Saccharopolyspora erythraea: one gene and its partner. The protein of the gene in region 2 interacts with the protein of the main gene of each other region in a pairwise test. Links are inferred from orthologs where the notes say so. Each region holds a gene or a part of one and is shown on either strand. Other genes may lie near its edges.

Evidence for each region.
Region 1: the proteins of ndk (region 2) and HUO13_RS30700 interact in binary tests that used the Escherichia coli proteins (3 or more experiments, as listed by UniProt). The link is inferred for Saccharopolyspora erythraea from one-to-one orthologs.

What each region holds. Positions count from the first base shown.
Region 1 is NZ_CP054839.1:6,872,289-6,876,317, reverse strand. The notes cover bases 285-3,251. They hold HUO13_RS30700 (uracil-DNA glycosylase), read left to right. Parts: upstream 285-1,414; coding sequence 1,415-2,089; downstream 2,090-3,251. Other genes in these bases: rpmB (50S ribosomal protein L28), read right to left, coding at 3,011-3,202; HUO13_RS30695 (Rv1733c family protein), read left to right, coding at 2,335-2,916; HUO13_RS30705 (MFS transporter), read right to left, coding at 285-1,039. Also shown: more of HUO13_RS30705, read right to left, coding at 1-284; HUO13_RS30685 (DAK2 domain-containing protein), read left to right, coding at 3,569-4,029. UniProt on the Escherichia coli protein: Excises uracil residues from the DNA which can arise as a result of misincorporation of dUMP residues by DNA polymerase or due to deamination of cytosine.
Region 2 is NZ_CP054839.1:2,027,440-2,031,401, forward strand. Bases 408-3,307 are described here. They hold ndk (nucleoside-diphosphate kinase), read left to right. Parts: upstream 408-1,602; coding sequence 1,603-2,013; downstream 2,014-3,307. Other genes in these bases: HUO13_RS09360 (alkaline phosphatase D family protein), read left to right, coding at 408-1,375; HUO13_RS09370 (GNAT family N-acetyltransferase), read left to right, coding at 2,019-2,549; HUO13_RS09375 (TIGR03960 family B12-binding radical SAM protein), read left to right, coding at 2,701-3,307. In the rest of the region: more of HUO13_RS09360, read left to right, coding at 1-407; more of HUO13_RS09375, read left to right, coding at 3,308-3,962. UniProt on the Escherichia coli protein: Major role in the synthesis of nucleoside triphosphates other than ATP. The ATP gamma phosphate is transferred to the NDP beta phosphate via a ping-pong mechanism, using a phosphorylated active-site intermediate.

The DNA of each region.
Region 1 (4,029 bases), 4.8 Mb from region 2 along the record:
GCAGCGCCAGCCCGGCGAGCGTGGTCGGCAGGGTCCCCTGCGAGATCAGCATGAACGCCGGGATCGGCAGCACGATGAAGCAGATCGCCGCCGACAGGAAGACCGGCTTGCGCCCCACCTTGTCCGAGAGCGCACCGACCGGCGTGATGAACACCAGCATCACCGCGACCGTGATCAGCAGCGGGATGAGCACCTGGTACTCCTCCCCCGGCGCGTCGAGGTGGAGCGTCTGCTTGAGGTAGGTCTCCATGTAGGTGAGCAACGTGTAGTTGGCCACGTTGATCAGCACCACGATGCCCATCAGGATCAGCAGCCTGCGCCAGTGCTCGGCGATCAGCGCCTTCAGCGGCGAGTTGGCGACCTGGTGGGTCTCCTGCAGGTTCTTGAACGCAGGCGTGTCCTCCAGCTTGCTCCGCAGGTAGAGACCCACGGCGCCGAGCGGACCGGCGATCAGGAACGGGACCCGCCAGCCCCAGGATTCCATCGAGGCCTGGTCGAGGTTGAGGATCAGGATGGTCGGCACCAGCGCGCCGAGGCCGAATCCGACCAGGGTGCCGAACTCCAGCCAGCTGCCGTAGAAACCGCGCCGCTTGTCCGGTGCGAACTCGGCGATGTAGGTCGCCGCGCCGCCGTACTCACCACCGGTCGAGAAGCCCTGCAGCATCCGGCACAGCAACAGCAGGATGGGGGCGAGCACGCCGATCGCGCCGTAAGTCGGCAGCAGGCCGATCAGCAGTGTCGAACCGGACATCAGCAGGATCGTCAGGGCCAGGACCTTCTGCCGTCCGATGCGGTCTCCGAGAGGTCCGAAGAACAGGCTGCCGAACGGCCGGATCAGGAAGGAGATGGCGAAGACCCCGAAAGCCGAGACGGTCTCCCACGGCCCGGGGAAGAACTGGTGGCCGACATAACTGGCCACATAAGCGTAGACACCGAAGTCGTACCACTCCGTGGTGTTCCCGATCGCCGCCGCTCCGACCGCACGCCGCAGCAGTGACCGCTGTTCTGGGGTTGTCCCGTCTTTCTCCTGAGAAGTCATGGGGCTGAGCGCCACCTCCGGGGTTGAGCCTCCACGGCGTGTGCGTTTAGGTGGTCTAGGAACCTAGCCCAGGGTGCAGGGCATAGCCACCAATACGCCGGAATGTGTCCATTTCGATGATCGCGCGCTTATGCAAGTCGTCACCGCGGACTCGGCGTCGCGGTTGGCGCGCCGATCGCCGAATGGGGTCGCCAATTGCGGGCGTGACAGGCGGAAATGGCGAATCGGGAGCTGCTCGCGCGCACTTGCGGACCGGCCCGGTGTGACAGGCATCCAAATGGGTGTGATGCCAGTCACGTTGACGTGTTTGTGACCCAGCGTTGTCGCCCGGGGCGGCGCCCTGTGGATCTCCCCGCCTCGCTAGGCTGTTCTGCCATGACGCGTCCCCTCACAGACGTGGTCGAGGCCGGGTGGGCCGAGGCCCTGGAACCGGTGGCCGACCGCATCAGCGCGATGGGTGGCTTCCTGCGCGACGAGGTCGCCGCGGGGCGCCGGTACCTGCCGGCCCCGGAGAACGTCCTGCGCGCGTTCAAGCAGCCCTTCCGCGAGGTGCGGGTGCTCATCGTCGGCCAGGACCCGTACCCGACGCCGGGGCACGCCGTCGGTCTCAGCTTCTCGGTCGCCGCCGACGTCCGGCCGCTGCCGAAGAGCCTGGTCAACATCTTCCGCGAGTACACCGAGGATCTCGGCTACCCGATGCCCTCCAACGGCGACCTGACGCCGTGGACCGAGCGCGGGGTGCTGCTGCTCAACAGGGCGCTCACGGTCGAACCCCGCAAGCCCGCCGCGCACCGGGGCAAGGGCTGGGAGGAGGTCACCGCGCAGGCGATCCGCGCGCTGGCCGCCCGGGAGGAGCCACTGGTGGCGATCCTGTGGGGCCGCGACGCCCGCGACCTGCGGCCGCTGATGCCCGGCGTCGAGTGCGTCGAGTCGCCGCACCCGAGCCCGATGTCGGCTGACCGCGGCTTCTTCGGCTCGCGGCCGTTCAGCCGGGTCAACCAGATCCTGGAGAGCCGCGGCGAGGAGCCGATCGACTGGAAGCTGCCGTAGCGCGGCTCCTTTCCGCTGGGCCGTCGTCGGCTCCGCGTTCGCGCGGCCGTCGTAGGCTTCGCTTCCCCCTGGCCGTCGCCGTTCGGCCGTGACGTCGCACACGGCGTCCGTCGCGCGGCTGTCGTTGCACCGCTGCGTGTCGCCTAGGCGCAGGTCAGCGGGCATGTGCGGGTAGCTTTCGCCCACGCCCGGTCGTACATTGGCGAGTGCCGGATACCAGCGTTCGTGTCGGAAGAAGGCTCGTCATGGGGGCCGGCCGGAACACCAGCCTGCGGCGCCTCGCCCGCCGGGTGTGGCCAGGTGCCAACCCGCTGCGCCGGCGCACCGACTGGTTCGAGCCGGTCGCGTTGCTCGTGTTGATGCTCGCGGCCGTCATGGTGGTGACGCTGGCCTTGATGACCTCCCAGTCCGTGCTGCGAGACCGCTTGGCGGCGGTGCAGGACGAGGAGGCGTCGCGGCACCCGGTCGTAGCGACGGTGGTGGCCGAAATCCGGGACCAGGGCTCGGCGAACCGGTCGCTGGCCGTGCGCTGGGGGCAGCCGCCCGACGAGCACTTCGCCGTCGTCCAGGTGCCCGCCTACGTTCGCGCCGAGAAGACCGTCCCGGTGTGGCTCGACCGCGACGGGCAGGTCACCTCCGCGCCGTCGACGCGCGCCGAGGCCACCCAGGCAGCCGGAACCCTCGGCGCGGCGGTGCTGCTCGGAGGGCTGATGGCGCTCTCGATCGGTTACGGCCTCGCCCGCTGGGTCGTGGTCCGGGGCAGGCTGTCCGCCTGGGGCGCGGAGTGGGAGTGGGTCGAGCCGCGCTGGCGCAACCACATGAGCTGACCGCCCGGCCGGAGGCCGGGTGAGACACCGCCGACCGCACGAAAAACCCCGGGACGGCGGGACCGTCCCGGGGTTCGGCGAAGCCGGAGTGCGGTCAGCCCCGCACGACCTTGCCCGCCTTGAGGCACGAGGTGCACACGTTCATGCGCTTGCGCTGCGAAAGACCGATCTTCGCGTGCACGGTCTGGATGTTCGGGTTCCACCGGCGCCTGGTCTTCCGGTGGGAGTGCGAGACCGAGTTGCCGAAGCCTGGTCCCTTACTGCAGACGTCGCAGACGGCAGCCACGTCAGACACCCCTTACTTTGGTTCACGGTTCCAGCGATGAGCGTCACGCAAGCGACTCCCACTTGCGTGAGGTCTCGCCACCCGCAGGTGACTGCGCTTGCCTTTACCGCCGACCGGCGGTGTGGTCCGGGCAGGCCGGGCCCGCTGGGCCGCAACCGCCGGAATGGATCCCGGTGTGGGAACGTCCAGGGTCATCGCAACCCTGGACCGGATCAGTGTAGCTCACCCCGCCTGACCTCCTCGCGAGGGTCGCCTTGCCGCCGAGCTGGGCGGACCGGCCCACGAGCGTCGGCTCGGCCCGCTACGGAGAGCGAAACCGGGAACACTCCCTCTAGGCTCTGCGGAGCCGTTCGTAGGCTACCTGCCGTGGAGGTCGCGAAAGTGCTGGACGCGGTGACCGCCCGCCGCTGGGCGGACCTGGCGGTGGCGGCGCTGGCCGAGGACCGGGCGGCCATCGACCGGATCAACGTCTACCCGGTCGCGGACGCCGACACCGGGACGAACCTGCTGCTCACCATGCGCTCGGCGGTCGCCGAACTGTCCGCCTGCACCGCCGGCGGGCTCGGCGAGGTGCTCGCCGCGCTGGCCAAGGGCGCGCTGGGCGGGGCGCGGGGCAACTCGGGGGTGCTGCTCTCCCAGGTGCTGCGCGGTCTGGCCGACGAGCTGCGGGACGCCGAGTCCGCCGACGGTGCCGCGCTGACGCGCGCGCTGCTGCGGGCCGACGGGCTGGCCCGCGACGCGGTCGCCGAGCCGGTGGACGGCACGCTGCTGTCGGTGCTGCACGCCGCCGCGCAGGCCGCCGACAGCGGCTCCCGCGACCTGCACGT
Region 2 (3,962 bases):
CGGCGCCGTGGTCTGGACCCGGGCGGACCGCCCGTCGCGGATGTTCGTCGAGATCAGCCAGGACCCCGGGTTCGCCGACGCCCGGCGCGTCCCGGGCCCGCTGCTCACACCGGAGACCGACGGCACCGGCGAGGTCCTGCTGCGGGGCCTCCCGCCCGGCCGGCAGTTCCACTACCGCGTCGTCGCCGAGGACCTCGACGGGCGTGTGGGCAGCGAGCCGCTGGCGGGCAGCTTCCGCACCGTGCCCCGGCAGCCGCGCGACGTGCGGTTCCTGTGGTCCGGTGACGTGGTCGGCCAGGGCTGGGGCATCAACCCCGACATCGGCGGCATGACGATCTACTCCGCGATGGCCGCGCGCAACCCGGACTTCTTCCTGCACAGCGGCGACACCGTCTACGCCGATGGGCCGCTGAAGGAGTCGGTGACGTTGCCTGACGGACGGGTGTGGCGCAACGTCGTCACCCCGGAAAAGTCGAAGGTCGCCGAGACGCTGGCCGAATACCGCGGCCAGTTCGCCTACAACCTGCTGGACGAGAACGTGCGGCGCTTCGCCGCCCACGTCCCGCAACTGGTGCAGTGGGACGACCACGAGGTCACCAACAACTGGTACCCCGGCGAGATCCTCGACAAGCCCGAGTACACCGAGAAGCGGGTCGACGTGCTCGCCCAGCGCGCGTTCCAGGCCTTCCACGAGTGGCAGCCGGTGCGGCGGCAGGACGCCGTGGACGGCCGGGTCTACCGCAAGGTCGGGCACGGCCCGCTGCTCGACGTCTTCGTGCTCGACATGCGCAGCTACCGCGACCCGAACTCGGAGGGCACGCGGGCGGAGCGCATCCTCGGCGAGCGGCAGGCGCGGTGGCTGGTCGACGAGCTGTCCCGGTCCCGCGCGACCTGGAAGGTCATCGCCTCGGACATGCCGATCGGCATCATCGTGCCCGACGGCGACAAGATCGAGGCCGTCGCCAACGGCCTGCCCGGCGCGCCCAACGGCCGGGAGGCTGAGCTGGCCTGGGTGCTCGCCGAGACCGCCCGCCGCCAGGTCCGCAACGTCGTCTGGCTGACCGCCGACGTGCACTACTCGGCGGCCATCCGCTACTCGCCGGAGCGCGCGGCCTTCGACGGCTTCGACCCGTTCTGGGAGTTCGTCTCCGGACCGCTGCACGCCGGTGCCTTCGGCCCGAGCGAGCTGGACCCGACCTTCGGCCCCGAGCAGGTCTTCGTCAGCGCGCCGACCCGCCAGGGAGCGTCGCCGCTGGAGGGCTTCCAGCACTTCGGCGAGGTCAACATCGACTCCCGGTCCCGGAGGCTGACCGTGGACCTGCGCGACGCCGCGGGCAAGTCCCTGTGGTCGACCACGCTCGACCCGCGGCGCTGACCGCAGGCGCGAGCGCCCGGAGAGACGGCTCGCTGCCCGGCACCGGCCGGCCGGGCGGCGAGCGGGCGCCGGGCGTCACCCCTGACCTCGCACGCACCAGTGGCTCATCGCGGCCACCCGGGTCTCCCCGGGCACGGCCGGGACCACCGGAATCGATACCCTGGCGGCAAATCGGGCGTAGGTGGCCGGACGCACACCGCCGCCCCGGCACAGAAGGAGAAACACTCGTGAGCGAGCGCACCCTGGTCCTGGTGAAGCCCGACGGGGTCGAGCGGGGACTGGTCGGCGAGGTCATCGGCCGCATCGAGCGCAAGGGCCTGAAGCTGGTCGCCCTGGAGCTGCGCCAGGTCGAGCAGCAGCTCGCCGAGCAGCACTACGCCGAGCACGACGGCAAGCCGTTCTTCGGCAGCCTGCTCGAGTTCATCACCTCCGGCCCGGTCGTGGCCGCCGTCGTGGAGGGCCCGCGGGCGATCTCGGCGTTCCGCCAGCTCGCCGGCGGCACCGACCCGGTGGACAAGGCCGCCCCGGGCAGCATCCGCGGCGACTACGGCCTGGAGGTCCAGTACAACCTGGTGCACGGCTCGGACTCCGTGGAGTCCGCCGAGCGCGAGATCAAGCTCTGGTTCCCGGAGCTCTGAGCCGCGTGGGCGAGGACGTGTTCATCACCGGTCCGCACCGGGTGGACACGCCGCACCCCGGCCTCGTCGACGGCCTGGCCGACCTCTGGGGCCGGGTCACGGTGGCGGGCGGCGGCGTCGGCTTCACCCCCGCCGACCCGGTGGAGGAGGTGCGCGAGGCGGCCCAGTCGGTCGTCGACGACGTCGCGGGCAAGCGCGCGCACCTGCTGACCATCGGACGTGAGCACGTGCTCGTCGGCGTCGCGGTGCTGGTGCCGGGTAGCTACCCGGTGCGGCGGCACACCGGTGAGCTGCTGCTGCTCATGGTCGACCCCGACCTGCAGGGGCAGGGCTGGGGCCGCAAGCTGCACGACGCCGCCGTGGCGCACGCCCAGGCGCTGGGGCTGGAGAAGCTCGAGCTCGTGGCCCGCGGCGGACACGACCTGGAGCGCTTCTACACCGGCCTGGGCTGGACGGTGTCGGGCCGCTGGGAGCGGTCGGTCCGCGTCGCCGACGGCGACGACCGCGACCGGATCTGGTTCACCCGGGACGTCTGACCAGCGCGTCCGGTGCGCGCCGCGGCCTCGCCGCCCGGCTCGGCCGCCCGCCGGGGCGCCGGGTGCTCGCGGGGTTCGGTGCGGGCTCCGGCACCGCACTGAACCCGTACGCCTTCGTCGGGCGCGAGAGCGCGGCACGTACGCTGAACCGGTGAGCGTGGAGTCCGTTTTCGACCGCTTGGAGCCGCTGCTGCCGCGCGTCTCCAAGCCCGTGCAGTACGTGGGCGGCGAGCTGAACTCGACCGCCAAGGACTGGGACGACACCTCCGTGCGGTGGTGTCTGATGTACCCGGACGCCTACGAGGTCGGGCTGCCCAACCAGGGCGTCATGATCCTCTACGAGATCCTCAACGAGCAGCCCGACGTGCTCGCCGAGCGCACCTACTCGGTGTGGCCGGACCTCGAGGCCCTCATGCGCGAGCACGGCATCCCGCAGTTCACCGTCGACAACCACCGGCCCGTCGGCGCCTTCGACGTGCTCGGCGTCAGCTTCGCCACCGAGCTCGGCTACACCAACCTGCTCAGCGCGCTCGACCTGGCGGGCATCCCGCTGCACGCGGCCGACCGCACCGGCGAGCACCCGATCGTCCTGGCCGGCGGCCACGCGGCGTTCAACCCCGAGCCGATCGCGGACTTCCTGGACGCCGCCGTGCTCGGCGACGGCGAGGAGGCGGTCCTCGAGGTCACCGAGGCCATCCGGAAGTGGAAGGCCGAGGGCGAGCCGGGCGGCCGGGACGAGCTGCTGCTTCGGCTGGCCGAGAGCGGCGGCGTGTACGTGCCGAAGTTCTACGACGTCTCCTACGGCGCCGACGGCGTCATCGAGTCGGTCGTGCCGAACGAGGAGCGCGTGCCCTACCGGGTGTTCAAGCGCACCACGAGGGAGCTCGACGACTGGCCCTACCCGAAGAAGCCGCTGGTGCCGCTGGCCGAGAGCGTGCACGAGCGGATGAGCGTGGAGATCTTCCGCGGCTGCACCCGCGGCTGCCGCTTCTGCCAGGCGGGCATGATCACCCGGCCGGTCCGCGAGCGCTCCATCGAGGGCATCGGCGAGATGGTCCAGCGCGGCTTGGAAGCGACCGGCTTCGAGGAGGTCGGGCTGCTGTCGCTCAGCTCCGCCGACCACTCCGAGATCGCCGACATCACCAAGGGCCTGGCCGACCGCTACGAGGGCACCGGCACCGGTCTCTCGCTGCCGTCGACGCGGGTGGACGCCTTCAACATCGACCTAGCCAACGAGCTGTCCCGCAACGGCCGCCGCTCCGGGCTGACCTTCGCCCCCGAGGGCGGCAGCGAGCGGATCCGGCGCGTGATCAACAAGATGGTCTCCGAGGAGGACCTGATCCGCACCGTGTCGGCGGCCTTCGCCAACGGCTGGCGGCAGGTCAAGCTGTACTTCATGTGCGGCCTGCCGAC